2 regions of the Azospirillum thiophilum genome follow, and region 2 is predicted to be linked to the other one. Evidence: predicted binding sites of a transcription regulator. Region 2 holds the regulator's gene; the other holds the start of a gene.
What was found. The regulator HrcA, encoded in region 2, represses chaperone genes, less so after heat shock. The targets are predictions, from matches to a motif close to GTTAGCACTCNCCNNNGGNGAGTGCTAAC.

Region 1 (15,474 bases), 170 kb from region 2:
CTCGACACCGGGCTGATCACCGGCGAGACGGTGCCGGGGACCGCGCGGCCGGGCGATCAGGTCTTCGCCGGCACCCTCAACCTGACGGCTCCCCTGCGCCTGACCGTCACCGCGGTGGGGGAGGGCACGCTGCTGGCCGAGATCGTCCGGCTGATGGAGGTGGCGGAGCAGGGCCGCGCCAAATATGTCGCCGTCGCCGACCGGGTGTCGCGCCTCTACGCCCCGGTGGTGCATCTGACCGCGCTGACCACCTTCGCCGGTTGGATGCTGCTGGGCGGGGCGGTGTGGCAGGATGCGCTGATGAACGCCATCGCCGTGCTGATCATCACCTGTCCCTGCGCGCTGGCGCTGGCGGTGCCGGTGGTGCAGGTGATCGCCAGCGGGCGGCTGATGCGCCAGGGCACCCTGTTGAAAAGCCCGACCGCGCTGGAACGGCTCGCCACCATCGACACCGTGGTGTTCGACAAGACCGGCACCCTGACCGAAGGGCGGCCCGTGCCGCAGTTGGACGGGGTGGCGACGGAGGATCTGGCGCTTGCAGCCTCGCTGGTGGCGGCAAGCCGCCACCCGCTGGCCCGTGCGCTTGCCGCCGCCGTGCCGGCGGTGCCGGTTGCCGCCGGCGTGCGCGAGATCGCCGGCGCCGGCCTGATGCTGGAGACGCCGGACGGCGAGGTTCGGCTGGGCAGCCGCCGCTTCACCGGCGCCCCATTGGAGGCGGAGGATGTGGCAGGGCCGGAGCTGTGGCTGGCCCGCCCGGGTGCGGAGCCGCTGCGACTCACCTTCCTCGACGCGCCCCGTCCGGATGCCGCCGTGGTGGTGTCGGCATTGAAGGCGCGTGGGCTGGAGGTGCGGCTGCTGTCGGGCGACCGCAAGGGGGCCGTGGCGGCGGTGGCCGAGCGGCTGGGCATTGCCGAATGGCGGGCCGAGCAGACTCCGGCCGACAAGACCGCGGCACTGGCCGAGCTGGCGGCGCAGGGCCGCACCGTCCTGATGGTCGGCGACGGGCTGAACGATGCGCCGGCGCTGGCCGCCGCCGCGGTGTCGATGTCGCCGTCGACCGCGATGGATGTCAGCCAGACCGCGGCCGACGTGGTGTTCCAGGGCCGGCTGCTGCGCCCGATCGTCGAGACGGTCGAGGTCTCCCGCCGGTCCGGCCGTCTGGTGAAGCAGAATTTCGGTATCGCGCTGGTCTATAATCTCTGCGCCGTGCCGCTCGCGATGGGCGGGATGCTGACGCCGCTGCTGGCCGCGCTGGCCATGTCGTCGTCGTCGCTGATCGTCATTCTGAACGCGCTGCGGCTGGCCCGCGGCGCCGTGATCAAGGATCTTCCCGTCCGGGATACGCCGGTCCGGGACTTGCCGAGCAAGGATTCGGGTGATGGACGAACTTCTCTATCTGATCGCGATTGCTCTCAGCCTGGGCGGTCTGGGGCTGGCGGCCTTTCTGTGGGCGCTGAAATCCGGCCAGTTTGACGATCTGGACGGAGCGGCCCATCGCGTCCTGTTCGACGACGATCCGGCCCAGCCCGTCCGCCCTGGCACTGACGCGGTCGCCGCGCCGGAGGGTGGTCGGCGACAATAGTGCCAAATGCCGTATGGGCAAAGAAAAGGTTGTATGCGTGCGAGGTTGCGATTCTCGGCGATTGCCACCAATATGAGCCCATGCGGAATGAAAGGCTGGGTTCGTCCATGCCACCCTTCGATATGGTTCGCGCTCGCGATAAGAGCGCTATGACGGAACTGAATCCCTGCGGGGCCTGTCCCGTGCGCAGCCTGACGGTGTGCGCGGCGCTGGAGCCGGAGGAGTTGCGCCGTCTTGCCGACATTCTGCAGAATGTTCGTGTCGATTCGGGGCACACCCTGTTCGCCGAGGGCGATGCGGCGGATGCGCTCTACAACGTCACCTCCGGCACCGTGAAGCTGTACAAGCTGCTGCCCGACGGGCGCCGGCAGATCACGGGCTTCCTGGTCACCGGCGACTTCCTGGGGCTGGCCGTCAACGACAGCTACGCCTACACCGCGGAGACCGTCACCAGCGCCTCGCTCTGCCGGTTCCCACGCAAGAAGATCGATGCGCTGCTGGAGGAGTTTCCCAAGATGCAGCGGCGCCTGTTCTCGATGGCGTCGAACGAGCTGGCGGCCGCGCAGGACCAGATGCTGCTGCTGGGGCGCAAGACGGCGAAGGAGAAGATCTGCTCCTTCCTGCTGATGCTGTCTCAGCGTGCCGCCCGGCGCGGGCACAAGGAAAACCCGGTCTTCGTGCCGATGAGCCGTGCCGACATCGCCGATTATCTCGGCCTGACCACCGAAACCGTCAGCCGGACCTTCACCCAGTTGAAGACGGTCGGCGTGATCTCGCTCCAAGAAGGCAACAAGGTCATGATTGCCGACCTCGACGCGATGTACGATCTGGCCGAAGGCGCCTGAGCGAAGGCGGCAAGCGGGCTACGCCCGCTTGCCTACTCCCGCCCCACCGGCCGCAGCTCGAACATCAGCCACACCAGCATCGATACCACCAGGATGGCGCCGGCCTGATGGGCGGCGGCGACGGGAATCCACACCACGCTCAGCAGGGTGGCGATGCCCAGGGCGATCTGCGCCAGCATCATGGCGGCGGAGGCCAAGGCGGCACGGCCGGCACGACCGGGCAGCCGGGCGTGCAGGACGCGGCCTGCCAGGACCAGCACCACCAGACCGGTCAGCATTGCCAGCGCGCGGTGGATCAGTTGGATCGCCGCGGTGTTCTCGAACGGGTTGACCCACCAGGGAATCAGCGTGCCCACCTCCGGCGGAATCCAGTGGCCGGCCATCAGCGGGAAGGTGTTGTAGGCCAAGCCGGCATCCGATCCGGCGACGAAGGCGCCCCAGACGATGGTGAGGCCGACCAGGGCCAGCGACCAGCGGGCATGACGGCGAAACGCCGCCGCCTCCGGCCGCCAGCCGGCCAGCGGCAACGGGTCGAGCAGCCCCAGCGCGGTGCGCAGCAGCAGGGCGTAGATCACGATAGCGGTGCCGAGATGCAGCGCCAGCCGGTAATGGCTGACATTCGGCGCGTCGACCAGACCGCTCTTCACCATGAACCAGCCGATGCCGCCCTGCAGCCCGCCCAGCAGGAACAGGCCGGCCAGCTTCGGCCACAGATCGGGTGCGATGCGTCCCTGCATCCAGAATCGCAGGAAGGGAACCAGGAAGACGACACCGATCAGCTGGCCCCACAGCCGATGGAACCACTCCCACCAGAAGATCGACTGGAAGCCGGCCAGATCCATGTGGCTGTTGTAGATGCGGAACTCGGGCGTGCCCTTGTAGAGGTCGAAGACCCGGTTCCACTCCGCCTCGCTCAATGGCGGCAGGATGCCGATCAGCGGTTTCCATTCCACCATCGACAGACCGGATTCGGTCAGCCGGGTGATGGCGCCGATCACGGCCATCGCCAGCACCATGGCTGCGCAGACCAGAAGCCAGACGGCGATGGGCCGGTTCGGGTTGGGGTGGGCGGCGGTGGCGAGGCTGTCGGTCGCGTAGGCGGTCAAGGCGGCATTCCGGAGCGCAGCGGTAGGATGCTCGCCAATGTGGGGTGAACATCCCGCCGCGTCAAACGCCTGTTGCGCCTAAGCAGGCTTCTTCAGATCGGACCACGGGCCCGGCCTGGAGAAACCTGCAGACTTCATGGTTTTGCAGGTTTTCCGAGCCCGCCCATTGGTGGTCGGAGTTCGGAAAACCTGCTTGGCGCCAAACTCCGGGGAACCGGGTCAGGCGCTGTCGTCGCCGGTGCCAACGTCGCCGTGCGCCTGCGCGGTCTGGCCCTGGAACAGCGCCTCCTCCGCCGCGCGGCGGGCGACCAGGCCCGGCAACTGCGTCTTCTTGCCGTTGACGGTGGCATAGATCCAGCGGCCGAACTGACCGGCGGCGCCACTGTAGTCTCCGGCATTCAGCAGCTTCAGCAGGGTGGAGCCGGCAAGCGAGCCGGCACCGAGATTGAAGACGAAGGAGGATAGTGCGCCGCGCTGGTCGTCATTCACCGGCACCGTCACCAGAGCGTCGACATGGCCGGCGGCTTCGGTCAGGTCGGCGGCGAGGAAGGCATCGGCCTGTTCCGCGGTGATGGTGTGGCCCATCTTCACGCCCGCGGTGTGACCGTAGCCGATGGTCGGTACACCCGCCGGGCACAGGTAGGCGTTGAGGTACAGCCCCTCGAAATGCTTCACGAGATCGACCGCGGCTTGGCAGACCGGCAGGGTGGTCATGGATCGAAAGCTCCCGGATGACGTGCGGGGCGGACCGTCTCCGCCCTGCTTGTGCATGCTAGTATGTCATGCACGCCCTATGCGGGAATATTTTGTTGCAAAATGTCCAAAGCAGACGAAAACCGTCATCGTCGGTGGCGCATGGCACGGGCGGATGACGTCAGGGAGACGGATTCTGCGCCGCGTCGAACAGGACGAACAGCGCGAACAGCAGCGCCAACAGCCCGGCCAAGGTGGTGAACTCCAACAACGCTTCAACCAGCTTGGCCGTGCGTCCGCGCCAGATGGGGCGGCGCGCCGATACGCGCCGGATACCCTGATTCTTCCAACTTTCAGCCCCGCGCTTTGCCGTCATTGCGTTCCTCGCATTCCTTCAGGGGTATTCGATAAAACTTTAGCGATCCCGCCCTGAGGACGCTGTGACGCCAGTCACAGGACTGCGGCTGGAAGGGGTGGCGGTATCGTTCAGCGGCCTTTTCCACCGGAATTGCCGCCGGAGCTCTGCGTCCCCTTGTGACCGCTTGATGAATTTCTGCGCAGGAGCGATGCGGGCCACTCCAAAGAAATATGATATTTTTCAATAATTTAAATGCTATCCTGCGTGAACGTCGCCTGCAGCCCCGACAAATTCCGAAACGAGCCTCTTGAATCCGAAAACCGCTTCGATTAGCTGTCTGGCACTCGCCGGGCGTGAGTGCTAACAAGCATCCGACCCGCGCCAATTCTCGTCAGTCAGAACCAAGCCTTGATCCAAGGAGGCATTCCCATGAAGTTCCGCCCGCTGCACGACCGCGTCGTCGTCAAGCGTCTGGAGTCCGACACCAAGACCAAGGGTGGGATCATCATCCCCGACACGGCCAAGGAAAAGCCGCAGGAAGGCGAGATCATCGCTGTCGGCCCCGGCGCTCGTGACGAGTCCGGTAAGGTCGTGGCGCTCGACGTCAAGGCCGGCGACCGCATCCTGTTCGGCAAGTGGTCGGGCACCGAAGTGAAGATCGAAGGCGTCGATTACCTGATCATGAAGGAATCCGACATCATGGGCGTCGTCGAGGCCTGAAGACCTCCGCCCATTTCCCTTCGACATTCGATATTCAGAGGAATTGAGACATGGCTGCCAAAGACGTCAAGTTCGGCCCCTCCGCGCGCGAAAAGCTGCTGCGTGGCGTCGACATCCTGGCCGACGCCGTGAAGGTCACGCTGGGTCCGAAGGGCCGCAACGTCGTGATCGAGAAGTCCTTCGGCGCTCCGCGCATCACGAAGGACGGCGTGTCGGTCGCCAAGGAAATCGAACTGTCCGACAAGTTCGAGAACATGGGCGCCCAGATGGTCCGCGAGGTCGCCTCGAAGACCAACGACCTGGCCGGTGACGGCACCACCACCGCGACCGTGCTGGCCCAGGCCATCGTCCGCGAAGGCGTGACCAAGGTCGCCGCTGGCCTGAACCCGATGGACCTGAAGCGCGGCATCGACATCGCCGTCGCCACTGTCGTCGCCGACATCCAGGCCCGCGCCAAGAAGGTCACGACCAACGACGAGATCGCCCAGGTCGGCACCATCTCCGCCAACGGCGAAGTCGAAATCGGCAAGATGATCGCCCAGGCGATGGAGCGCGTCGGCAACGAGGGCGTCATCACGGTGGAAGAGGCCAAGAGCCTGGACACCGAGCTGGACGTCGTCGAGGGCATGCAGTTCGACCGCGGCTACCTGTCGCCGTACTTCATCACCAACGCCGACAAGATGATCGCGGACCTCGAAAACCCGTTCATCCTGCTGCACGAGAAGAAGCTGTCGGGCCTCCAGCCGCTGCTGCCGGTCCTCGAGGCCGTCGTGCAGTCGTCGCGTCCGCTGCTGATCATCGCCGAGGACATCGAGGGCGAGGCCCTGGCCACCCTCGTCGTCAACAAGCTGCGCGGCGGCCTGAAGATCGCCGCCGTCAAGGCCCCGGGCTTCGGCGATCGCCGCAAGGCGATGCTGGAGGACATGGCCATCCTGACCGGCGGCCAGGTCATCTCGGAAGACCTCGGCATCAAGCTCGAGAACGTCACGCTCGACATGCTGGGCACCGCCAAGAAGGTCGTGATCTCCAAGGAGACCACCACGATCGTCGACGGCGCCGGCGAGAAGGCCGACATCGAGGCCCGTTGCGGCCAGATCCGCGCCCAGGCCGAGGAGACCACCTCGGACTACGACCGCGAGAAGCTGCAGGAGCGTCTGGCCAAGCTGGCCGGCGGCGTCGCGGTCATCCGCGTCGGCGGTGCGACCGAGGTCGAGGTGAAGGAGCGCAAGGACCGCGTTGACGACGCCATGCACGCCACCCGCGCCGCGGTGGAAGAGGGTGTTGTCGCCGGTGGCGGTTCGGCCCTGCTGTATGCCGGCAAGGCGCTGGACAAGCTGGTTCCGGTCAACGACGAGCAGCGCGTCGGCATCGACATCATCCGCCGCGCCCTCCAGGCTCCGGTCCGTCAGATCGCCTACAACGCGGGCACCGACGGCTCGATCGTGGTCGGCAAGCTGCTGGACCAGAACGACCCCAACTACGGCTACGACGCCCAGAAGGGTGAGTTCACCGATCTGGTCGCCGCCGGCATCATCGATCCGGTGAAGGTGGTTCGCACCGCCCTGCAGGATGCGGCCTCGATCGCCGGTCTGCTGATCACCACCGAGGCGATGATCGCCGAGAAGCCGGAGAAGAAGGCTGCTCCGGGCGGCATGCCGGGCGGCATGGGCGGCATGGACGACATGGGCTTCTGATAGCCCGTCCGTTCCCCCCGTCTTGCGGTTCGCCGCCTGACGGTTCGGAAAGGGGCGCCTCCGCAGGGAGGCGCCCTTCTTCTTTTGGTCGGGCGCAGCGGCGGAGCCGGCGACGCGACGGTTCGCACATCCGCGGCGAGCCCGAAAAGTCAAGGTGAACTCCGCCTTGCTTTGGGGCGGGCGCCTCCCAATAATCCGCCCCTCTTGCCGGGCTCCCTCCATTTGGGGGCCGGCCTCTGTCTTCCGTATTTTTTTGAACGAGGGCCTGTTCCATGCGCTCCTTCGAGGGCCAGCATTCCGACAACGTCGCCATCAAGCGCACCCGCGAGCAGAAGCAGCGTCAGCTGGTCCAGCTCAAGGAGCAGCTGGCGACGCTGAAAGCCCACGCGGCCCCCGCCATTCGTGAAGCGCTGGTCAAGCGCATCGCCGAACTCGACGCCGAACTGCGCCAGCCCGCCAAGCCGCCCCGCGAGGGCCGGGAAGGTCGCGAGGACGCGCCGCGTCCCCCTCGCCGTGAATCCCGGCCCAGCGTCTTCCGTGCCGATGACGGCGGCAGCGAGCGCAGTGCCGCGGCCGCCGCGGCCGAGGTCTTCGCCTCGCCGCGCCGTCGCAGCTGAGGACGCACCGAACCATGCCCTCCGACCGCGCCGCTCCCGCCAAAGGATTCCGCCTCGCCGATCAGGCCTGGTTGCTGATGATGTTGCCGCCGCTGTTCTGGGCAGGCAACGCGGTGCTGGGGCGCGCGGTCGCCGGGTCTGTCCCGCCCATCGGGTTGGCGTTCTGGCGTTGGTTCCTGGGCATGCTGATCGTGCTTCCCTTCGCCTGGCCGCATCTGCGCCACGATGTGACGCCGATCCTGGCGCGCTGGAAAAGCGTGTTGCTGCTGGGTACGCTCGGCATCGGCATCTACAACACCTTCCAATACATCGCGCTCAACACGACGACCGCGCTGAACTGCGTGATGCTGCAGTCGTCGATGCCCGTGATGATCGTCCTGATGAGCCTCGTCCTGTTCCGCGACAAGGTCGGGGCGATGCAGGGGCTTGGCATCGTCGTGTCGCTGGTGGGGGCGATGACGCTGATCTCCCACGGCGACCCGGCGACCCTGCTGGGGTTCGAACTGAACACGGGCGATGTCTGGATGCTGGCGGCGGTGGTGATCTACGCCGCCTACACCACGCTGTTGGGCCGGCGGCCGGCGATCCATGGCTTGAGCTTCGTCGTCGTCACCTTCGCCATCGGCGCGGTGGAACTGCTGCCCTTCTACATATGGGAAAGTCTGAGCGGCCATCCGGTGCAGGCCAGCGGACTCACGCTGCTGGCAGTCGGCTACACCGTGCTGTTCCCGTCCATCGCCGCCTATCTCTGCTTCAACCGGGCGGTGGAGTTGCTCGGAGCCAACACGGCGGGCCTCGCCATCCATCTGGTGCCGGTCTTCGGCAGCTTGCTGGCGATCCTGTTCCTGGGCGAACAACTGCACATCTATCACGGCATCGGCATCGCCCTGATCGCCGCCGGTATCCTCCTGGCGACCCGCCGCCGGGCCTGACAGGCCGGTTTCTGCACATGAGTCGGGATGGCGGAAAGCAGAGGAATGAAAAACCAAAGAGCGAGTTTTTTCTTTCCATGATCGTGAAATAATATATCAACTTAGATATCGTTTTCATTCTGCCAGAACAAAGCGCCAAACATCGTCGATTGAATTGATCTAAAGGGTTTTCGATTCGCAAAAATACTTTTGCAATTCGCCAAATGGTTTCGCAATTTGCTGCATGGTGGTCATCTGGCTTGATTTATTGCGGAGTTCTTCGCGCGGATACTATCCCCGATATCCCTTTAGACAGCGCCGCTATCCCTCGCGCCTGCGGCGGTCAATAGGGAATGACCGCTAAAATGCGTGGCATGGCGGCGGTTCGGTCACGGATCGGTCGCCATAAGGAGCCGGCGCTGTTCGCCGGCCCGCTGTGGTGGAGGTCCCCAGATGCCCCTGCAAATGTCCATGCCCGTTTCCACACAATCCGCCTGCCTCGTCCATATCGTCGACGGCGACCTGCTATCCCGCAGCACGCTCGCGCGGGCGCTGGGCGCAGTTGGCGTCGCCTGCCGCGTCCACAGCACCGGCGCCGATGCGCTGGCCGTGCTGGGCACCGCGTCCTCCTGTCTCGTCGTGCGCAACGACCTGCCCGACATGACCGCCATCGAGTTCATGGCCGAAGCCTCGCTGCATGGCCATGACCTGCCGGTGCTGGTCGTTACCGAACAGGGTGACGTCGATGCCGCGGTGGCCGCGATGAAGGCCGGGGCGACGGATTGCATCGCCTCTCCCTTCGCCGTCCCTGCCTTCCTGGAGCGGCTGCGCGCCTGCCTGTCCGACGGCAGCCCCCAAGCCGAACAGCGCGACCGCAGCCGCGATGCCGTCCGTCGGCTGACCCTGCTGAGCCGCCGCGAGTCGGAGGTTCTCGAACTGATCGTCGAAGGCAAGCAGAGCAAGACCATCGCCTGGGAACTCGGCATCAGCATCAAGACGGTGGAAGTCCACCGCGCCCGCATCATGGAAAAGACCGGGAGCCGGTCCATCGTCGGGCTTGGTCGCCTGTGGGAAGCTGCGGAGATGCTGCGCGGGCGCGAGATGCCGAGGCCACCGATGGTCCGCCGGCCGGCGATGATGGAAGCCGTCGCATCCTGACATCGCTCGGGACGTGGAACCTTCCAGTATGCGATGTTGCAGGGACTATCTCGTTGAAAAGTGACGTCGGCCGAGTCCTTATCATTGGGTTCGGCCGGCAGAGAATTGTAAAGTTCCGGAAAAGAGCAACCGGAACGCGGACAGGAGCGGCCAGATGTTCCCCGACCATGGTCACCGTCGCATTGCCGTGGCGTCGCCCGGTGATATCGCCACGGCACGACGAATTGCGGAGGAACGGGCCGATGGAGTCCTGGCTGCGGATGAGGCGGCCCGGTTGGACGGCCTCGTCGCGGCACTTGCCGGTCATGCGCTGGGCCGCCCCGACGGGACGCTGTTGATTGCCCGCATGCGCAGCGGGGCCGGGATCGAGTGCCTGGCCTACGACCGCGATCCCGACACGACCGACCTGCCGGCAGCCACACCCAGCACGCCGGGCACCGGGCTTGAAGCCGTGCGGGCGCTTGCTGACCGCTTCCACATCCACGTCACGCCGGGTATAGGGTCGGCGCTGCTTGCCCGTGTGCTGCGGCCCGGTGCGACCGATGCGCCGCCGGCCGATGCCATGGCGCAGGTTGGTGCGGTGACCATCGAACGGACCGGCGGCGAGGCCGCGCGGTGCGGCCCCTTCATCGACCATTGGTTCGTCGGCTGTGCTCCCGCCCGCGGGCAGGACGGTCCCTGCGGAATCGCGCTGCTGATCGATGGCGATGCGGTGGCTGGCGATAAGGTGCTTGGCGATGCTGCGGTCGACGGCAAGGCTGCCGGCGAAGGGACCGCAACCGGGACCGGGAACGGCGGGGAACCGGCCACGGCGATGACCCCGGCCGTGGTCCGGCAGGTGGAGGCGGTTGTCGCCGCGACGGTCCCCGGCCTGCCGGCACCGATGGTGGTCAACGCCATCCGCCGCGACCTGATGGGGCGACCGGAACTCGGGCTTTCCCATGACCGGGAACTCACTCGGATCGGCCGCAGCGCCCTTGCGGTCCTGCGGTTCGACGGGACGGCGGTGGACTATACCGCGCTCGGCACCCTGGCCGGCGCCATCGTGCGCCGGCAGGAGATCCTGGCGCTCGGTGCCCGCTGGGCAATGGTCGGTTTCAACCCGCAGGCACCCGCCTCGGTCCATCTGTTGTGGAGGCCGGGCGAACATGTGGTTCTGCATACCGCCGGCTGTGCCCGGTTGCCCGCCCTGTTCATCCACCGCGATCTGCACGAGGTCGAGCCGACGCTGGCGGCGCTCGTCCTGCTGCGCGATGGCGTGGTGCGAGAAGACGATCATACCGTCCTGGTGCTGCGCAACCGCATCGACCGCGTGTCCGCCTCCGCCGGTTGACCTCGGATCAGCGCCAGCCCCGCGGACCATGGGGGCCGCCATGTCCCCAGCCATGGTGGTGATTTCGGCCGCGCCAGCCGCGGTCGCCTCTCCATCCATCGCCCCGCCATCCATTGCCATACCACCCGTTATCGCGCCATGTCCGATAGGGGTAGCGCGGCTGCACCACCACCGGCGGCGGCACCGCATAGACTGTCGGCGGCGGCACCAGCACCGGCTCCCCATAAGCGGGATAGTAGGGATCATAGGCGACGCAGCCCGACAGTGCGGCGCCGGCCGCGGCCAGGAGCAGGGCGGTCAGAATGGCGGGGCGGCTGGTGCTCATGGCCTTCGACTTCCTGGCTGGCGGACGGCGGAAACGCTCATCGGTAGAAACACCCCAGCCCGCCCGGCTATTCCATACCCCTTTGGTGCCATCTGGTCGGCGCGCCGATTCATCATCAATCGGGATGGATGAAACAAGAACTATGAATTTCAAAAATCCAGACGATGGCGTCATCCTGTGCTTCGACTTCCTCGAAATCGCGAAGGCGAAGCCATCATGAAAGCCATCGGTTACCGCAAATCCCTGCCCATCGCCGACATCGACTCGCTGGTCGACGTCGAGATCGACCGCCCGGTCCCCGTAGGCCGCGACCTGCTGGTCCGGGTGGAGGCTGTGTCGGTCAACCCGGTCGACACCAAGCTGCGCCGCAACGCCGCGCCGGCCGACGGCGCATTGCGCGTCCTGGGCTTCGACGCCGCCGGCGTGGTCGAGGCGGTCGGTCCCGACGCGACCCTGTTCCGTCCCGGCGACGCGGTGTTCTATGCCGGCAGCATCGACCGTCCCGGCACCAATGCCGAGTTCCATCTGGTGGATGAGCGCATCGTCGGCGCCCGCCCGGCCAGCCTCAACGTCGCCGAGGCCGCCGCCCTGCCGCTGACCGCCATCACCGCGTGGGAGATGCTGTTCCACCGCCTGGGCCTGCCGCTGGATGCCAGTGACCGGAAGGGGGGCGAGGGCAGGTCGCTGCTGATCGTCGGCGGGGCCGGCGGCGTCGGCTCCATCGCCATCCAGTTGGCCCGGCGGCTGACCGGGGTCCGCGTGCTGGCCACCGCGTCGCGCCCCGAGACGGCCGATTGGGTGCGAGAGCTGGGCGCCCATGACGTGATCGACCACAGCCGCCCGATGGCGGATCAGGTGAAGGCGCTGGGCGTGGCGGGGGTCGATTATGTCTTCTCCACCACCGCGACCGACCGTCATTTCCTGGATCTGGTCGAACTGGTGGCGCCGCAGGGCCGCATCGGCCTGATCGACGATCCGGAGCCGATCGACATCCGCGTGCTGAAGCGCAAGAGCGTTTCGCTCCATTGGGAGCTGATGTTCACCCGGCCGCTCTACCAGACCGCCGACATGATCGCCCAGCACGAGTTGCTGAACGAGGTGTCGCGGCTGGTCGATGCCGGCATCCTGCGCACCACCCTGACCGAAACCCTCGGCCGCATCGACGCCGCCACCCTGCGCAAGGCCCATGCCCTGATCGAGTCGGGCAAGGCCCGCGGCAAGGTCGTGCTGGAAGGCTTCTGACCGGTCGTCCGGTTCGACCGCTTGGGTCAGGCCGCGTCCCGCGTTCCGCCCGCCAGCGCAAGCGGCGGGCGGAGCGGGCGCATCGCCGACAGGCTGTCGAGGATGAAGCCGACCAGCGGTTCGGCGAGGCGGCGGTTGCGCGGCGTCTCGCCGAAGATCGCCATTTCGACGTCGCCCAGTTCGGGCAGCCCGTCCTCCACCCCCAGCCGCCGCACCCCTTCCGGTACCGACGACTCGCTGAGCACCGCGACTCCCAGCCCGGCGCGGACGGCGGCCTGCACCCCCATGACGCTGCCGCTGGTGTAGACCACCCGCCACGCCCGCCCGGCCTCGCCCAGGGCTGCCAGGCCGCGGTTGCGGAAGACGCAGGGTGCCGGCAGGGTGCAGAAGGGCAGGGAGCCTTCGGTGGGGATCTCCAGCCCGGGGGATGCCACCCAGCGCATCGGCTCGGTCCAGATGCCGCGGCCCCGGCTGTCCCCGGCATCGCGGCGGGAGATGACGAGGTCGAGTTCGCCGCCGTCCAGCGCCGTCACCAGATCGCGGCACAGGCCGACCCGCACATCGATGTGCAGGCGCGGGTGCAGCTTGGCGAAGCGGCCCAGCACATGGGGCAGATGGTCGGTCAGGAAATATTCCGCCACGCCCAGCCGCAAGTCGCCTTCCGCCGCCGGCTCGGCGAAGCGGCGCACCGTCTCGTCGTTCAGGTCCAGCAGGCGGCGGGCATAGCCCATCAGCAACTCGCCGTCATGGGTGAGCGCCAGCGACCGGCTGGTGCGCTCGAACACCCTGCGGCCCAGAAGATCCTCCAGCTTCTTGATCTTCACGCTGATCGCCGACTGGGTGCGGCCCAACCGCTCGGCCGCCGCGGTGAAGCCGCCGGCATCCGCCACGGTGACGAAGGCACGGAGCGCGTCGATCTCCAGATCGGGCAATGACACGGTGAAGCATTCCGGATGTCGATTGATTTTCATAATCCTATCGCATACCGTTATGGATGGCCAGTGGCCCATTGGGACAAGCGTCGGCCGGACTGTTGAATTGGGGCGAGGGCGTTCTCATTGTCACGCCTCCGGGCCTTGCGGCCCGGATGCCGGATGAACCTTGGAGAGACACGCCCGATGACTCGTTCCTTCGCACCGGCCGGCAACCTGGTCCTTGCATTGGCCGCCGCGGCGCTGCTCGCCGGCTGCCAGATGCCGGGCTTCACGCCGCCGCCGACCCAGACCGCCGCCCTGCCGCCGCCGGCACTCCCCAAGCCGCCGCCGGAGACACGCGGCATCTGGATCGTCGGCAGTTCGGCCCTGCGAGGCTCCATCGAACAGGCGGCGGCCAAATTCGACGGCGGCCCCGACAGCAAGCCGCATCTCGACGCCCGTGGCACTGCCGCCGGCTTCCGCGCCTTCTGTGCCGGGGTGGGGCTGGACCATCCCGATATGGTGGCATCCGACCGTCCGATCGCCGCCGCCGAATACCAGCGCTGCCGCAGCGGCGGCATCGCATTGACCGAATACGGCTTCGGTCCGAAGCGCTTCGTCTACGTGAAGGACTCCCACATGATGGCGGTCCCCGGGGTGAGCGAGTTCGTCGACAGCTGGGGCCGGAGGGGCAAGCCGGTGAGCGCCCCCACCGCCGGAAGCTGACGGCCGCTCAGCCGGCGGCGAACAGCCCGCCGGGCTCGGGGGCATCCGCCGCATCGTCGGCGTTCGGGTCGCCCAGCGCGGTTTCCCATCCCAAGGCGGGCAGACCGATGGCGCGGGTGTTGCCCAGGCCGCTGCGGCTGGCGATGAAGCCGCGCTGTTCCATGTAGGTCAGCAGGCGCCGGCCGCGCCCCTTTGACCGGCTGCCGCAGGTGCGCGCCACGTCGGCGTCGGACGGGCATGGGGCATGGTCGAGCGCCGCGCGGGCCAACAGCAGGAAGACCGGCTGGATGTCCTCCGCCAGCGTGGCGGCGACCTCGGTCGCGCGCTGCCAAGCGGGATCGTCGCCGCTGCCGGTTCCGGCGCGGGCGGTGGCCAGCCGGCGGCGGAAGGCGGAGAGGGTCAGCCGGTCGCCATCCACCCCATGGCTGCGGCAGCGCACCAGGAAATCCTGGTACAGCACGGCCAGCGAGCGGTAGGACGCCTCCGGGTCGGCCAGCACCTCGGCCAGCACCGCTTCATAGTGCGCCTCGCGCTCGGCCTCCTGTTCGGGCGTTTCCTCTGGTTCCGGCGGCGGCAGGACCGGCGCTTCGGCGGCGATATTGGCGGTATCGGTGGAGGACGGCGGCGGAGCGGCGGTGCGTCCGCGCGCCAGCTGCGCCATCAGGTCGGCGCTGGCCGAGGTGGAGGGGCGGCGCACCGGGTAGCGCGGCGGCTCCGGCTCGGTCGCGGTGAAGATCAGGTCGCGCGCATCCTCCGTCGGGGTGGCCGGTGGCGGCATCAGCTTGGGGCTGCCGGTGCGGCCCTGGGTCTCTACCGCGCCGATGCGCAGCGGCAGCGGCCGGCGCGACAGGGCGGGGCCGAGTGCGATGAAATGCCCGCGCTCCAGGTCGCGGAACATCTCCGCCTGCCGGCGCTCCATGCCCAGCAGGTCGGCGGCGCGCGCCATGTCGATGTCGAGGAAGGTACGGCCCATCAGGAAATTGGAGGCCTCGGCCGCGACGTTCTTGGCCAGCTTGGCCAGCCGCTGGGTGGCGATCACCCCGGCCAGCCCGCGCTTGCGCCCGCGGCACATCAGGTTGGTCATGGCGCCGAGCGAGACCTTGCGCGCCTCGTCCGACACCTCGCCGGCGGCCGAGGGGGCGAACAGCTGCGCCTCGTCCACCACCACCAGCATCGGATACCAGAAATCGCGGTCGGCATCGAACAGCCCGCCCAGGAAAGCGGCGGCGTGGCGCATCTGCATCTCCGCA
Region 2 (15,474 bases):
GGCAGATCGGGGTCGAGCTTGCGGAACGCCTCGAGCACCTGGACGACGGTGAGGACCTCGTCGTGACGGACGCGGGCCGGCATTCAGCGGCTCTCCGCGGCATCATGCGCTATGCAGCGCGGGAGGGTGGTCCCCAGCGGGCCGGTGTGTAGATGACGTTCAGGCGTCCAAGCCATAGGATGACTTCCCCGTTTTCCCGCCGCAGGTCGAAGGACCCGGCCGGCGATGCCCAGCGGGCGTGTTCAACGAAGAGACGGTGACCGCAAAAGCCCAGAAAGACACACATGGGATCCTCTCGTTATCCTGAATTCGCGTTCGGAGAATGCGCAAAGCGTAAAAATCGGTTGGGCCGGGGTACGATTGGCGGCCTGATGGGTGGCATGCATGGCCGGATCGCCCGATCGGCGGGTCCAGGCAGTGGCTACGATGGATTTCATCGAAACTCTCCAGTGGTTGGGTGATGCCGACGCTTTCATGCCGGCGGATCCGGTATCGCCGCTCAGCGATACGGTTGCAAGGTCAAAAATGTCCGCGCGTCCGATAGGTTCCGATCGCGGATGCAAAAAGGCGACAGGCGGGTTGCGGGTACGGCCCCCTCCCCGTCCGACGGCTCCCTGTCCGTCAATCCGATGTCGCGCCGCAGGTGCCCGCACAGGCTGCCCGGTCCGGGCACTGCGCCGGAATCGAGCCATCGCCTCCGCAATGCGCTCCACAAGGTGGGCATGGTCTGCTCCTCTCCAAGGCAGGAGGACCGAACAGCCGGACCTCCAAGGAGGAATAATTCCGTATTCGGATATGTTCCGTCAAGACACCTGTGACAAAGCCGGCGACATTGCAGCGGCCATCGGTCGATGCGCTTCACGAACGCGCAGGATTCAAGCGGAGAGGTTCAGCCGATGACGCGCAGCAGCAGCCCGGCGGCCGAGCACAGCAGCAACACCGGGACCATCCCGAGCTTGAAGCGGAACACCGCCAGCACCGCAGCCACCGTGAGCAGCGCCGCTGACGGATCCAGCGAAGACGGCACGGGAAGCTCCAGCCGGATGCCAGAGGCCGACACCGGGCGCAGCTGATGGAACAGCACATGCATTCCGAACCAGAGCGCCAGATTGAGGATCACCCCGACCACTGCGGCGGTGACCGCGGTCAACGCCGCCGACAGCGCCCGGTTGCCGCGCAACGCCTCGATGTAGGGAGCGCCCAGAAAGATCCACAGGAAGCAGGGAACGAAGGTGACCCAGGTGGTGAGCAGCCCGGCCAGCGTGCCGGCCAGCAGCGGCGGCAGGCTGCCTGGATCGCGGAAGGCGGCGAGAAAGCCCACGAACTGGACCACCATGATCAGCGGACCGGGCGTGGTTTCCGCCATGCCCAGCCCGTCGAGCATCTCGCCCGGCCGCAGCCAGCCATGGGTATCGACCGCCTGCTGCGCGACATAGGCCAGCACGGCATAGGCGCCGCCGAAGGTCACGACCGCCATCTGGGAGAAGAACAGGGCGACACGGCTGTAGACGTTCGCCGGACCGAGGATGAGCAGCAGCGCCGCCACCGGGATCAGCCAGAGCGCCAGACAGACACCGGACACCCGCAGTGACCGGGCTAGGCTCGGACGGGCATGCGCCGGCATCTCCGTCCCGAGCAGGGAGTCGGCATCCGCGACGGTGTGGGCGAAGCTGAGATGACCGCCACCACCCCGGAACGCCGGCAGGCCGAGCCGCCCGCCGATATATCCCACCGCGCCGGCCACGGCGATGATCAGGGGAAAGGGAATGTCAAACAGGAAGATCGCCAGGAAAGCGGCTGCGGCAATGCCGAGCATGGCGCCGTTCTTCAGCGCCCGCCCGCCCACCCGGATCACCGCCTGCACGACGATCGCCAGCACCGCAGCCTTCAGGCCGAAGAACAGCCCTTCGACGGCCGGGACAGCGCCGAACAGCACGTAGATCCAGCTCAGCGCCATGATGGCGGCCATGCCCGGCAGCACGAACAGGATGCCGGCGATCAACCCGCCGGCCGTGCGGTGCATCAGCCAGCCGATGTAGATGGCAAGTTGCTGCGCCTCGGGGCCCGGCAGCAGCATGCAGTAGTTGAGCGCGTGCAGAAAACGCTCCTCGCCGATCCAACGCTTTTCCTCGACGACGATGCGATGCATCACCGCGATCTGTCCGGCCGGGCCGCCGAAGCTGAGCGCGGCAATCCGTGCCCAGACCCGCGTTGCCTCGCCCAAACCGACCCGCGGGCCGACCATCCCCGGACCGACCCCCAAGCCACTCCCCAAGCCGCTTCCATGCCGGCCGTTCGGCTCCCCGGATGCGGCCGTACCCGAGCAGGCCTTCGCTTCGGTCATGGCGAACCTCTGTCGTTGCACATCTTGCGGAAATACTCATAGAGATCCTGGGCGCGCTCCGCCCCTGTGGTAAATCGGCACCGCTTCCGCGCCGTTTCGCCACAGGTCCGGGCTTCGGCCGGCATCTCTGGACAAGCGGGGGGCGGGTCGGTCAAACAGGTCCATCGGCGGTACTCCGTCCATCAGTCCCCGAGTCGCCCGTGCCCCACCTCTTCCTCTTCGCGCGGTCCATGCAGGCACGCTCCGCCCGTCGGATGCTGGCGGCGCTGCTGATGGCCGCTGCGACGGCGACGGGGATAGGCGCGGCACCCGCCGCCGCGGAAACGCGCTTCACCCCCGGTCCCTGCTGGTTCACCGTGCCGGAAGGCGAGGCGGCGCTGTGCGGCACGGTGGCGGTGGCGGAACGACGCGACCGCCCGAACAGCCGCAGCCTGCGCCTGCCGGTCGCCGTGCTGCTGAGCACCGCGCGCCAGCCCGCCCCCGACCCGGTGCTGTTCCTGGAGGGCGGCCCCGGCGCCTCCCCCTTCGGCAGCGGCGAGGCGACGGAGGAGCGGATGGAGGTCTGGTGGGAATTGTCCGCCCCCTTCCGCCGCACCCGCAACCTGATCCTGTTCGACCCGCGCGGCGTCGGCCGGGCGGAGCCCGACACCGACTGCCCCGAACTCGACACCGCCGGCGCCACCCGCCGGACCCGGCCGGTGACGCGCGAGCAACGGGCGGCGGCGGAGCGGGCGGCGGTCGCCGCCTGCGCTGCGCGTCTGGGTGCCGCCGGGCTGGACGGCACCCAATTCTCCACCCCCGTCGCCGCGGAGGATGCGCTCGACGTCGTCACCGCGCTGGGCGCCCAACGCGTCAACCTGTTCGCGGTGTCCTACGGCACGCGGGTCGGGCTGGAGATCCTGCGGCGCCAGGGCGCCCGGGTGCGGACCGCGGTGTTCGACAGCGTCTATCCGCCAGACGTCAACGCGCAGGAGGAGACGGCCTGGCTGGCCCAGCGCGCCTATCGCCGGCTGTTCGACGACTGCGCCGCCAACCGCGGCTGCCGCTCCTCCTTTCCCGACCTGGAAAAGCGCTTCCTCGATCTGGTGGAGCGGCTGGACCGCAACCCGGTCGACCTCGTCGTCGGCGACCATGAGACGCGCCGGGCCCTGCGGCTGAGCGGCGGCTCTGCCATCGCCGCCGGGCTGGAGGCGATGGCGATCAGCGAGGCGGTCCCCACCGTGCCGGCGATGATCGACCGCGCCATCCGCGGCCAGTATGCGGCGATGGCCGAATGGGCGCCGACCAACTGGCTGGGCGATCCGGAGATCGCCGACGGGCTGGCCTTCTCCGTGGAGTGCCGTGAATCGGTGAACCCGGCCGAACCGGCCAAGCGTGCCGACGGCGCCCGCCGTTTCCCGCCCTACGGGATCGTCGCCGTCGACGATCCCGGCCAGCGCGTCTGCCGCCTTTGGCCGACCGGCCACCAGGAACCGGCCGAACGCCTGCCGGTTGCCAGCCCGGTGCCGGTGCTGCTGTTGTCCGGCGCCTACGACCCGGTCACCCCGCCGGACTGGGGCGACCGCGCCGCCGCCACCCTGCCCAGGAGCCGCCATCTGGTCTTCCGCGCCGCCAGCCACATCGTCACCTCCAGCGAGGACTGCGCCCTGGCCGCCGCGGTGAGTTTCGTCGAGCAGGAATCGGTCCCGGCGACCGTGTGTCCGGGCGCGGCCAGGCCACCGGTATTCGAGAGACCCTGACCGATGTCCTTTTCGAGCGAAGAGCGCGCACGTCTGCTGTCCGTCAAGGGGGTCGGCCCGAAAGTCGTCGAGCGCCTCGAACAGGTGGGCATTCACGATCTGGCGACGCTGGTCCGCCGGGATGCGGCGGAAATCTGTTCAGCGGTGTCCGCCGGTATCGGCAGCAGTTGTTGGAAGAACAGCCCGCAGGCTCGTAACGCCATTCAAGCGGCGATCCTGATGGCAGCGGCCGATCGCGGCATCTGACCGCTCACCGCCCCGGCGCGATCCGCCGGTAGCTCAGCGCCTCGGCGATGTGCCGGCGCCTCACCCCCTCCACGCCGTCCAGGTCGGCCAGCGTGCGCCCGACCCGCATCACCCGGTGATAGCCGCGGGCCGACAGCTTCAGCCGCTCCGCCGCCTCGGTCAGCAGGGCACGGCCGGAGGCGTCGGGGGAGGCGACCCTTTCCAGCAGCTCGCCGTCGGCCTCGGCATTCGTCCGCACCACGCGACCGGCCGGATAGGGACCGAACGCACCGTAGCGCTCCGCCTGGATGGCGCGGGCGACGGCAACGCGGGCGGCGATGTCGGCGCTGCCCTCCGCCGGGGGCGGCAGGCTGAGATCGGCGGGACTGACCGCGGGAACGTCGATGTGCAGGTCGATGCGGTCGAACAGCGGGCCGCTGATCTTCGACTGATAGTCGGCCGCGCATTTCGGCGCGCGGGCGCAGGCGAGCGAGGCGTCGTCGAGATGGCCGCAACGGCAGGGATTCATCGCCGCCACCAGTTGCACCCGTGCCGGATAGGTGACGTGGTGGTTGGCTCGGCTGACCACCGACTTTCCCGTCTCCAGCGGCTGGCGCAGCGCCTCCAGCAGCGGACGCGGGAACTCCGGCAGCTCATCGAGAAAGAGAACGCCTTGGTGGGCGAGGGAGATCTCGCCCGGCTTGGCCCGGGTGCCGCCGCCGACCAGCGCCGGCAGGCTGGCGGACTGGTGTGGTGCCCGGTAGGGGCGCTGGCGCAGCAGCCGTCCGCCCTCCAGCAGGCCGCCGACGCTGTGGATCATCGACACCTCCAGCGCCTCCGCCGGATCGAGCGGCGGCAGCAGGCCCGGCAGGCGGGCGGCCAGCATCGACTTGCCCGAGCCGGGCGGTCCGATCATCAGCAGGTTGTGCGACCCGGCGGCGGCGACCTCCAGCGCGCGCTTGGCGGTCTCGTTGCCCTTGACGTCGCGCAGGTCGGGCGGCGGCGCCTCCTGTTCCTGCATGCGCGGCTTGGGCGGCGTCAGCACCTGGGTGCCCTTGAAATGGTTGATCAGCGCCAGCAGGTTGACCGGCGCCAGCACGTCGAGGTCGGGACCGGCCCAGGCCGCTTCCCCGCCGCAGGCGGCCGGGCAGATCAGGCCGCGGTCGTTGGCCAGCGCATCGATGGCGGCGGGCAGGACCCCCGCCACCGGGGTCAGGGTGCCATCCAGCGCCAGTTCGCCCAGCGCGGCATAGCGGGCGATCTCCGCATCCGGCAGCACGCCCATCACGGTCAGCAGGCCGAGCGCGATGGGCAGGTCGAAATGGCTGCCCTCCTTCAGCACGTCGGCAGGGGCGAGGTTGACGGTGATGCGCTTGGCCGGCAGCGCCAGCCCCAGCGCATGCAGCGCGGCGCGCACCCGCTCCCGGCTTTCCCCGACCGCCTTGTCCGGCAGGCCGACGATGGTGAAGGCGACGATTCCCCCGGACATCTGGACCTGGACGTCGATCCCCAGCACCTCGATGCCCTGGAACGCCACCGTATTGACGCGCGCAACCAAAACTGCACCCCGATGAAGACGCTGGACCGGAAGAATTGCACGCCAGTGTAGTCGTCACTCTGCAATTACGCCAGCACGGGATGAATTCGCACGCCACCATGGCGTCGTCATGCCGGCCCGGCGCAGGGAGCGGTTGTCGTCACCGCGGCGCGGCCTAACATGAAGGCCACGCCAAATCCTGCATCCAGCTTCCTGCTTCCAGTCGAGGATTCGCCACCGTGCAGCTTCACCTGAGCACCTGGGCCGAGGTCGAGACCTATCTGAAGACCTCCAAGGGCATCGTCATGCCGATCGGCTCGACCGAACAGCACGGGCCGAACGGTCTGGTCGGCACCGACGCCATCTGCGCCGAATTCATCGCGCGGGGCGTCGGCGACGCCACCGGCGCCCTCGTCGGCCCGACGATCCCGGTCGGCATGGCCGTCCACCACATGGAATTCCCCGGCTCGATGACGCTGAAGCCGTCCACCCTGATCGCCGTGCTGCGCGACTATGTCGGCTCGCTGGTCGAACACGGGTTCGAGCGCTTCTTCTTCGTCAACGGCCATGGCGGCAACATCGCCACCCTGCGCGCCGCCTTCTACGAGATCCATGCGGAGAACCGGGCACTGCGCGGCCGCGACGCGCCGGACCTGCGCTGCACCCTGGTGAACTGGTGGGAGAATGCCGAGGTCGGCCGCCTGTCGCGCGAGTTCTACCAGGGCAAGGAGGGGTCGCACGCCACCCCCAGCGAGGTGTCGGTGACCCAGTACGCCTATCCGGAGTCGATCAAGACCGCGGCGATGGAGCCGGAGCAGGCGCCGGCCGGCGGTTTCCACGACGCCCGCGACTTCCGCCGCCGCTATCCGGACGGCCGCATCGGCTCCGCTCCCGGCCTCGCCCGGCCGGAACACGGCCAGCGCCTCTATGAGGCGGCGGTCGGCGCCATCGGCGCCCAGTACCGCGCCTTTCTGGCGGAGCAGTGATGCCGGAGTGACGTCGGCGGGGCTTCTTCGCCCAGCACGTTGATTCGGCGGTCGGACCTGCCTAAATTCGGACCGGTTGACGGAATTCCCGTTCCGCAACCGTCCTGTCCGAACAGAAACCGGCCGTCCCCAGACCATGATCAGCGAGCTGAACCAGCGGTCACGCGAAATCTTCCGGTTGATCGTCGATGCCTATGTGGCGTCCGGCGAACCGGTCGGGTCGCGCACGATCTCCAGACGGCTCGGCATGGCCCTGTCGCCGGCGACCATCCGCAACGTGATGGCCGACCTGGAGGAACAGGGGCTGCTCTACGCCCCGCACACCTCGGCGGGACGCATCCCGACCGACGCCGGGCTGCGCATGTTCGTCGACGGCCTGCTGGAGATCGGATCGCTGACCGAAGACGAGCGTGCCGGGATCGAGGCGAAATGCGCCGCTTCCGGCCGCGCCTTCTCCGACGTGCTGGGCGAGGCGTCGGGAATGCTGGCCGGCCTGTCGCACTGCGCCGGGCTGGTGGTGGCGCCCAAGACCGACCGGCCGCTGAAGCATATCGAGTTCGTGTCGCTCGGCCCCGGCCGGGCGCTGGTCGTGCTGGTGAACGAGGACGGGCTGGTCGAGAACCGGGTGATCGAGGTGCCGGTGGGCCTGCCGACCTCCACCCTGCAGACCGTATCGAACTTCCTCAGCGCCCGCCTTGCCGGCCGCACGCTGGACGAGGCGCGGCAGGAGGTTCTGCAGGACATCCAGGAACAGAAGACCCAGCTGGACGAGCTGTCGCGCAAGGTGGTCGCCGCCGGGCTGGCAACCTGGGCCGGCAGCGGCGGGTCGAACGCCGGCCAGCTGATCGTCCGCGGCCAGTCCCGGCTGTTGGAGGACGTCACCGCGCTGTCCGACCTGGAGCGCGTCCGCGGCCTGTTCGAGGCGCTGGAAACCAAGGAGACGATGCTGCGCATGCTGGACGCCACCGGGCGCGGCGACGGCGTGCAGATCTTCATCGGCGCGGAGAATGTGCTGTTCAACCACTCCGGCTGTTCGATGATCATCTCCCCCTTCCAGAATAGCCGCGAACGGGTGATCGGCGCCATCGGCGTCATCGGTCCGACCCGCATCAATTATGCCCGCATCATTCCGCTGGTGGACTACACCGCCAAGGTGGTCAGCCGCCTGATCGGCTGACCGCATCCATCCCCCCGCCTCACTCGACGAAGCAAGAATTGAGAAAACCATGAGCGAAGAGCAGAACAAGCCCGCCGACGCCGCAGTGGAGCCGACCGAGGCCACCGCCGAGACCGCTACGGCCCCGGAGAGCGCATCGCCGGAGGACCGCGTCGCCAAGCTGGAGACCGAGGTCGCCGGCCTGAAGGACCAGCTTCTGCGCGCCATGGCGGAGACGGAGAACACCCGCCGCCGTGCCCAGCGTGACCGCGAGGATGCCAGCAAGTTCGCCGTGTCGAGCTTCGCCAAGGAGTTGGTGACGGTCGCCGACAACCTGCGCCGCGCGCTGGACGCCGTCCCGGCCGAAGGCCGCGAGCAGGACGAGATGCTGAAGGGCCTCGCCGTCGGCGTCGAGGCGACCGAACGCCAGCTCCTCGCCGCCTTCGAGCGTGCGGGCATCAAGAAGATCGACCCGGCCGGCGAGCTGTTCGACCCGAACTTCCATCAGGTGATGTTCGAGATCGAGAACACCGGCAAGACCGCCGGCACCGTCGTCCAGGTGCTGCAGCCCGGCTACACGATCCACGGCCGCCTGCTGCGTGAGGCGATGGTCGGCGTCGCCAAGGGCGGCCCGAACGAGGCCGGCGGACAACACGTCGATACAAAGGCGTAATGACCGAACCCCGGCAAGGCTCCGGCACCGCTATCCGCGTGCCCGGGGCCTTGCCTGCGGTTCATGGGACCGGGGACGCTATCGGTTGACGGTCGGCGGGAAATTTCCTACGCCTACGATCCGATCCAATCGGCCGAGCAACCGGAGCCGTCCCAATGCCCAAGAGCGTCCTGACCGTCGACGATTCCAAGACCATCCGCGACATGGTCGGCTTCACGCTGAAGAATGCCGGCTATGAGGTGGCGGAGGCGTCGGACGGCAATGCCGGGCTGGCGTTGGCCAGCCAGCGCAAGTTCGATTGCATCATCACCGACCTGAACATGCCGGGCCTGGACGGGCTTGCCCTGACCCGTGCCATCCGCGCATCGGCCGTCAATCGCGCGACCCCCATCCTGCTGCTGACCACCGAGGCCGACCCCGGCAAGAAGACCGCCGGGCGCGAAGCCGGAGCCACCGGCTGGCTGGTCAAGCCCTTCAACCCCGAAAAGCTGGTCGAGACGGTTCGTAAGGTCTGCCCGTAAGGATGCGCGCTCCTGATCGGTGGGATCAGGAACTCCGCCGCGCCACCAGGAACTCCCCCTCCGGGTCGTGCGCGGCGAAGCGGCGCCGGGCCGTGGCACGGTCGGCGACGGCGTAACAATAGACGCAGCCATGCGGGCAGCTGTCGTAATCGCCGATATCGCGGCTTTCGGCACACAGGCAGCCGGGACGGTTGCCCTTCTCCCGTGCGGCGACGGGATACCCTGCGACATCGGACAGGCGAGCGGCGTGGATGCAGCGGGCCGCTGCCGTGCCGGGCGTGTCCGTCAGGTCGGGCTGGGTGCAGAGGGTGAGCGCCATCCCCTCCCCCGCCGCGATGGATGCGAGGTCGGACAGCAGGACGCGCTTCTCCCCGGCATCCGGATCGTGCCAGCCGATGCCGGCGGCGGCGAGGTTGCGGGCTGTCTTGCGGTAGGGCTGGAGGAAGGACACCGCCACCTCGTCGGTCATGCCATGCAGCCTGCGGGCGATGCGGGCGAAAATCTCCCGGTGCCATACGGGCGGTGTGGCGTCGGTCACGACGATGGGGTCGTAGCGCCAGACCGCGGCACGCGGCCCCCAGCGGTCGCGCACCCGCTCCATATGGCCGGCCGCCGTCTCCCACTCGGGAACCGAGCGTTCCAGCGCGGTGGGCAGGCCGGTGACGCTGTACTGCACGACGAAGGGAAAGCCCTGCTCCGCCACGCTGTCGAGCGCGCCGAGGAAGGGTCCGAGATTCTTGGTCCAGAAGACAAAGCCGTCGACCGCCGGACGGGTCAGGTCGATGCGGTATGTCTGGCCGCCATAGGGATTGACCATCCGGCAATGGCCGGCCTGGAGCCGGTTCAGGAACCAGCGTCCATAGAAGGCGGGAATGTCGGTCTTGTAGCTGGCGGAGATGATCATCACCCCAGCATGGGAATGCCGGCCCGCCCCATCAAGGGACGGGCCGGCACAGGGCTATTGGACCGAACGGACCTCGACCACTTCCGGGATGTAGTGGCGCAGCATGTTCTCGATGCCGTGCTTCAGCGTGGCGGTGGAGCTGGGGCAGCCGGAACAGGCCCCCTTCATCGCCAGGTAGACCACGCCCTTCTCGAAACCCTGGAAGGTGATGTCGCCGCCGTCCTGCGCCACCGACGGGCGGACGCGGGTGTCGAGCAGTTCCTTGATCTGCTCGACGATCTCCTCGTCGTCAGCGTTGGCCGCGGCGGCATGGCCGTCGCCGCCATCCTCCAGCAGGACCGGCCGGTCGGCGGTGAAATGCTCCATGATGACGCCGAGGATCGACGGCTTCAGCAGGAACCAGTCGCGCGCATCGGTCTTGCTGATGGTGATGAAGTCGGTCCCCAGGAACACGCCGACGACGCCCTCGATCTCGAACAGGCGCTGGGCGAGCGGTGAGCGGGCGGCATCCTCGCGGCTGGTGAAGTCGGCGGTGCCACGTCCGAGCACGTCACGCCCCGGCAGGAACTTGAGAGTCGCCGGGTTGGGCGTCTGCTCGGTCTGAATGAACATGGTCTGGTCCTCCTTCGGCGCCGGAACGAAACTGCCGGCGCGCCCGGGATTGGGCTGCGGAACGATCGGATGGAAATCTGGGCCGAATCGCCGGAGGTATCAAGGACCCGATCCGTATGGGTATTCGGCAGGTAAGGATACCCTGGCAGCTTCCGGCATGGAAATGGCGCACCCCGGCCGGACACAACGACCGGCGCCCGTCCATCCTTACCTGGTCGCTATCCTTACTTACGTGATCGCGTCCAGCGCCTCGTTGCTCAGCCCGCCGGGGACGATGGTCAACGGAATGTGCAGGCGGCCCAGGCCGCGGCCGGTGTAGTAGGAGATCAGCGGGCCGGGGCCTTCGGGATCAGTGCCGGCAGCCAGCACCAGGATGGAGATGCTCGGCTCCTCCCCGATCAGGGCCAGCACCTCCTCGGTGCGGTTGCCCTCGCGGACATAGAGCGCCGGCAGGGTGCCGGTCAGTTGGTTGACCTCCCGCGCCAGCTTCTGAAGCTTCTGTTCCGCCTCGGCGCGCTGTTCCTCGCGGATCAGGTTCTCCACCGCCAGCCAGTGCTGCATCTCGCCTTTCTCCAGCACGGTCAGCAGCGCCACCTTGCCACCCGACTTGCGGGCGCGCAGGCAGGCATAGCGCAGCGCCACCTTCAGCTCCGGGCTGTCGTCGACCACCACCAGGAAGATGCGCACCGGTTTCGCCGGCTGGGGAGCGGGGTTTTCCGGCGTCGGAGCCGGCGTCGGGAATTGCGTCGCGTCGGTCATCTCAAAACACCTCTCGGCTAGACCCGGCGGAAGGCGGCACCGGCCGCCCAGCCGGCCGCGATGGCGCCGACGACGGCCGCCACCCCGTAAACGACCGGGCGATTGCGGGCGAAGTCCGACACTTCGGCGCTGAACCCGATCTTCGACACCACCAGCGGCGTGGTCTGGGCGCTGACAACGTCGCCGTCCCGGATCAGCAGGGCTTCGACATTGTACAGCCCGGTCGGGACATTGGCGGGGAAATAGATGTTGGTGCGGAACAGCCGTTCGCCCAGGAAGGCGACCTGCCCCGACGCGATGGCGTAAAGCCCCTGTCGCTGCTTGTTGCGGATCAGCGCTGAGCGGAAGGCCGCCTGCTCGTCCGGCGGCAAGGCGGCATCGGCGGCCAGTTGCAGCTGCGGCAGGCCGAGCTGGTGGCGCTCCAGCACCGGACGGCCGACCAGCTGGTCGAGCGGCCGGCTGACCGCCACCGTGTAGAAGCCTGGAACCTGATCGAAACGCAGGCTGTCGGTGTTCATCCACATGCCGGCCACCCGTTCCTTGCGGCGGACGGTGGCGGAGCCGCGCGGGCCGGTGACGACGATGGCGACGTCGCCCGCCCCGTCGGTGGTGCCGAACAGCACGACCTCCGTCCCGGTGAAACCGGTGGTGATGGCGATCAGGTGGCTCGACAGGTCGGCGACCAGCTGCTGCGCCCACACCGTCGCCGCCACCGTCCCGCCCAGCAGCAGCCCGGCCAGCCCCGCGGCCCCCTGCACCAGACGGCGTTTGGCCAAGGCACCCATCACCGCATCCCCATCGTCAGGGTGAACAGGTCGTCGGGGCGGGAGAACAGGTCCCAAGCCAGCTTCAGCGCCACCGCCACCACGATCGTCGACAGCGCCAGCCGAGCGGTCTCGCCGCGCAGGCGGCTGCCGGCCCTGGTGCCGAACTGCGCGCCGATCACGCCGCCGACCAGCAGCAGAAGCGCCAGCATGGCGTCGACCGTCTGGTTGGTGGCGGCCTGCAGCAGGGTTGCCGCCGCGGTGGTGAAGATGATCTGGAACAGCGATGTTCCAGCCACCAGCCCCGCCGGCATGTTCAACAGGTAGATCATCGCCGGCACCAGCAGGAAGCCGCCGCCGATGCCCATGATCGCCACCAGCATGCCGCCGACCGCCCCGATCCCCGCCGGCAGCAGGGCGGAGATGTAGAGCTTGGAGCGCTGGAACCGCATCTTGAAGGGCAGGCCGTGCAGCCAGATATGGCGGTGCAGCTTGCCGCGCTTGGCGGTCGGGGCGCGGCGGCGCAGGATGGCGCGGCTGCTCTCCACCAGCATCATGCCGCCGATGGTGCCCAGGAAGAAGACGTAGGACAGGGTGATCGCGATGTCGATCTGGCCCAGCCGCTGGAGGATGCCGAAGATCCATACCCCTACCGCGGTGCCGACGACGCCGCCGGCCAGCATCACGACGCCCAGCTTGACGTCGACATTGCCGCGCCGCCAGTGCGCCAGGACGCCCGACACGCTGGCCGCGACCAGTTGGTTGGCCTGGGTGCCGACGGCGATGGCAGGGGGAACGCCGATGAAGATCAGCAGCGGCGTCATCAGGAAGCCGCCGCCGACCCCGAACATCCCCGACAGGAAACCCACCAGCCAGCCCATGCCGAGCACCAGCAGCGCGTTGACCGACATCTCGGCAATCGGCAGATAGACTTGCATGGGAAGCGTGTCGGTCGGCTGCGGCGGGTGCGGCAGCTTACCCGACGCGGCGCGCCCTTGAAAGCTGGAAGGGGAAAGCCGGAGCCGGTCAATGGACGGGGGCGTGGAAGTAGACCTTGTATCCGGCCTTTTGCGGAAAGGCATGGTCGGCCTCGCGCCGGGCCGCCGACAGGTCCGGCGCATGAACCAACACCCGGTTGCCATAGCGCCAGGCCGGATTGACCGGCCGGCCGGCCGCCCGCGCCGCGGTCGCATCGAATTCCACCTCGGCCCGGAATCTGCGCCGGCTGCTGCCGGGCTTGCCCAAGACGTGGAGGAAGACCGGCGGATCCCTGTCCAGCGCCTCGATCTGCCGCTGAATTTGCTGCACGCGTTGTTCGGCGGCACCAAGGCGGTTCTTCGCCTCCTCAAGCCGGCAATTCAGGTCGAGCAACGCTTCGGTATCGGCCTGGTGCCGCTCCTTCAGCGGCACCACCGACTGCCGGAGCCGGTCGAGCCCCGCCATGCGATCCCAGCCGCGCCGGATGCCGATCCAGCACAGGTGACACAGGACCGCCAGCGCAGCCACCAGCGGAACCGCCGAATCGAGAATGCTCCGCACTGTTTCCATCACCGCACCGTCCTTCCCCTTCATTCAATCGCTTCCATGCCGATGGCACGGCGGTTGCTAGCTGGAGACGGCGCAGCAAAGACCATGCCGGAGAGAACAATGGACGAACCAATTCAGCCGATGGCCGGACGATGAGCACCGGGGCTCCGCTGGTCCTGCTGCTGGAGATGGTGATTTCGCTGGCTTGCCTCAGCTGGATCACTGCATCGATCCTGCGGGCCGGAAAGCGGATGGCGGCCGTCCAGCGGCGCCGGCGCCAGTTGAACCGGGGCCGGAAGGAGCTGGCGCAGACCTCGGAGGTTCTGCGCCGCGACATATACCGTCAGGAAATCGAGCTGCGCCAGACGGAAGAGGCCATCTCCGTCCGCCAGGCGGAGGCGGCGGACCTGCAATCGCGGCTGAACGACCTGCGCCGTCAGGGGCCGCGGGAATACACGCTGCTGAACGAACGCTTCGGAGACCGTGACCAGCTGTGGCTTCTGACCATTCCGAAGCCGGAACGACCTGAACGCTGGGCGGTGGCGGCATCCGACAGCGGGACGGCGATGGCGCTCCTGTCCGGTCATGTCGCCGCCGTCGAGCGGCCGGTGCTGGACGGGCAACTCAACTGAACGTGACCGGCCGGCATTGCAAAACGCAACCCGGCCGGCAGCATCTTCGCGATCTGACGTGCGAAATGCAGTTACAGCACGCCCTTGCCCGCGACCAGGTCGCGCAGGTCCACCTCCGGCCGGGCGCCGACATGGCCGATGATCTCCGCCGCGGCGATCGCGCCCAGGCGGCCGCAGACCGCAGGCGCCAGGCCGCGGGTGTAGCCGAACAGGAAGCCTGCGGCATAGAGGTCACCGGCACCTGTGGTGTCCACCACCCGCTCCACCGGCTCGGCTCCCACCTCGACGACCTTGCCGTCGGCGACGATGACCGCGCCCTTCTCGCTGCGGGTCAGGGCGGCGGTCTTGCCCAGGCGCGTCACCGCGGCCAGCGCATCCTCGAACCGGTCGGTGCCGTAGAGCGCGCCGATCTCATGCTCGTTGGCGAAGAGGATGTCGACGTGGTTCTCCACCAAATCGACGAATTCGGCATGATGGCGGTGGACGCAGAAGCTGTCGGACAGCGACAGCGACACCTTGCGGCCGGCGGCATGCGCGATGGATGCGGCCTTGCGGAAGGCCTCCTTGGCGCGGGGAGGATCCCACAGGTAGCCTTCCAGATAGGTCACCTGCGAGCCGGCGATCACCGCCTCGTCGATGTCCTCAGGCCCCAGTTCCACGCAAGCGCCGAGATAGGTGTTCATGGAGCGCTGCGCGTCCGGCGTCACCAGGATCAGGCACCTTGCGGTCGGCGCCCCGGCCACCAGCGGCGCGCTGTCGAACGCGACGCCCGAGGCGCGGATGTCGTGGCGGAAGACGTCGCCCAACTGGTCCTTGGCGACCTTGCCGATATAGGCGCCGCGCCCGCCCAGCATGGCGATGCCCGCCATCGTGTTGCCGGCCGATCCGCCGGAGACCTCCACGCCCGGCCCCATGCGGCCGTACAGCTCCTCCGCCCGGGCGGCGTCGATCAAGGTCATCGCCCCCTTTTCGATGGTGTTGGCGGCGAGGAAGGCGTCGTCGGCGTGGGCGATCACGTCCACGATGGCGTTGCCGATGCCGGTGACGTCGTAGGCGGACGCGGCCATGGGCTCTCCTGACAGGTCTTGTGGTGAA

Region 1: a site for HrcA is predicted at 4,921-4,949, ahead of groES (co-chaperone GroES). Genes of this name have one in related genera too.

The regions. Positions count from the first base shown of each region.
Region 1 covers NZ_CP012401.1:1,237,336-1,252,809, forward strand. Annotated here, with positions in the region: gene AL072_RS05705 (heavy metal translocating P-type ATPase) at 1-1,473, shown strand, start outside; gene ccoS (cbb3-type cytochrome oxidase assembly protein CcoS) at 1,379-1,582, shown strand; gene AL072_RS05710 (Crp/Fnr family transcriptional regulator) at 1,732-2,427, shown strand; gene AL072_RS05715 (COX15/CtaA family protein) at 2,460-3,533, opposite strand; gene AL072_RS05720 (lysozyme) at 3,753-4,247, opposite strand; gene AL072_RS05725 (hypothetical protein) at 4,408-4,602, opposite strand; gene groES (co-chaperone GroES) at 5,014-5,304, shown strand; gene groL (chaperonin GroEL) at 5,355-6,998, shown strand; gene AL072_RS05740 (hypothetical protein) at 7,271-7,615, shown strand; gene AL072_RS05745 (DMT family transporter) at 7,630-8,547, shown strand; gene AL072_RS05750 (response regulator transcription factor) at 8,998-9,684, shown strand; gene AL072_RS05755 (ATP-binding protein) at 9,839-11,017, shown strand; gene AL072_RS35275 (hypothetical protein) at 11,025-11,342, opposite strand; gene AL072_RS05765 (zinc-binding alcohol dehydrogenase family protein) at 11,559-12,584, shown strand; gene AL072_RS05770 (LysR substrate-binding domain-containing protein) at 12,611-13,522, opposite strand; gene AL072_RS05775 (substrate-binding domain-containing protein) at 13,703-14,224, shown strand; gene AL072_RS05780 (helicase HerA domain-containing protein) at 14,232-15,474, opposite strand, start outside.
Region 2 covers NZ_CP012401.1:1,064,853-1,080,326, reverse strand. Annotated here, with positions in the region: gene AL072_RS04950 (MarR family winged helix-turn-helix transcriptional regulator) at 1-83, opposite strand, end outside; gene chrA (chromate efflux transporter) at 890-2,245, opposite strand; gene AL072_RS04940 (alpha/beta fold hydrolase) at 2,545-4,083, shown strand; gene AL072_RS04935 (helix-hairpin-helix domain-containing protein) at 4,087-4,329, shown strand; gene AL072_RS04930 (YifB family Mg chelatase-like AAA ATPase) at 4,334-5,866, opposite strand; gene AL072_RS04925 (creatininase family protein) at 6,085-6,831, shown strand; gene hrcA (heat-inducible transcriptional repressor HrcA) at 6,968-8,008, shown strand; gene grpE (nucleotide exchange factor GrpE) at 8,058-8,660, shown strand; gene AL072_RS04910 (response regulator) at 8,816-9,181, shown strand; gene AL072_RS04905 (DUF1848 domain-containing protein) at 9,207-10,085, opposite strand; gene AL072_RS04900 (NifU family protein) at 10,140-10,697, opposite strand; gene AL072_RS04895 (universal stress protein) at 10,926-11,456, opposite strand; gene AL072_RS04890 (TIGR02186 family protein) at 11,474-12,241, opposite strand; gene AL072_RS04885 (sulfite exporter TauE/SafE family protein) at 12,241-13,158, opposite strand; gene AL072_RS04880 (hypothetical protein) at 13,247-13,792, opposite strand; gene AL072_RS04875 (hypothetical protein) at 13,900-14,379, shown strand; gene AL072_RS04870 (adenosine kinase) at 14,451-15,446, opposite strand.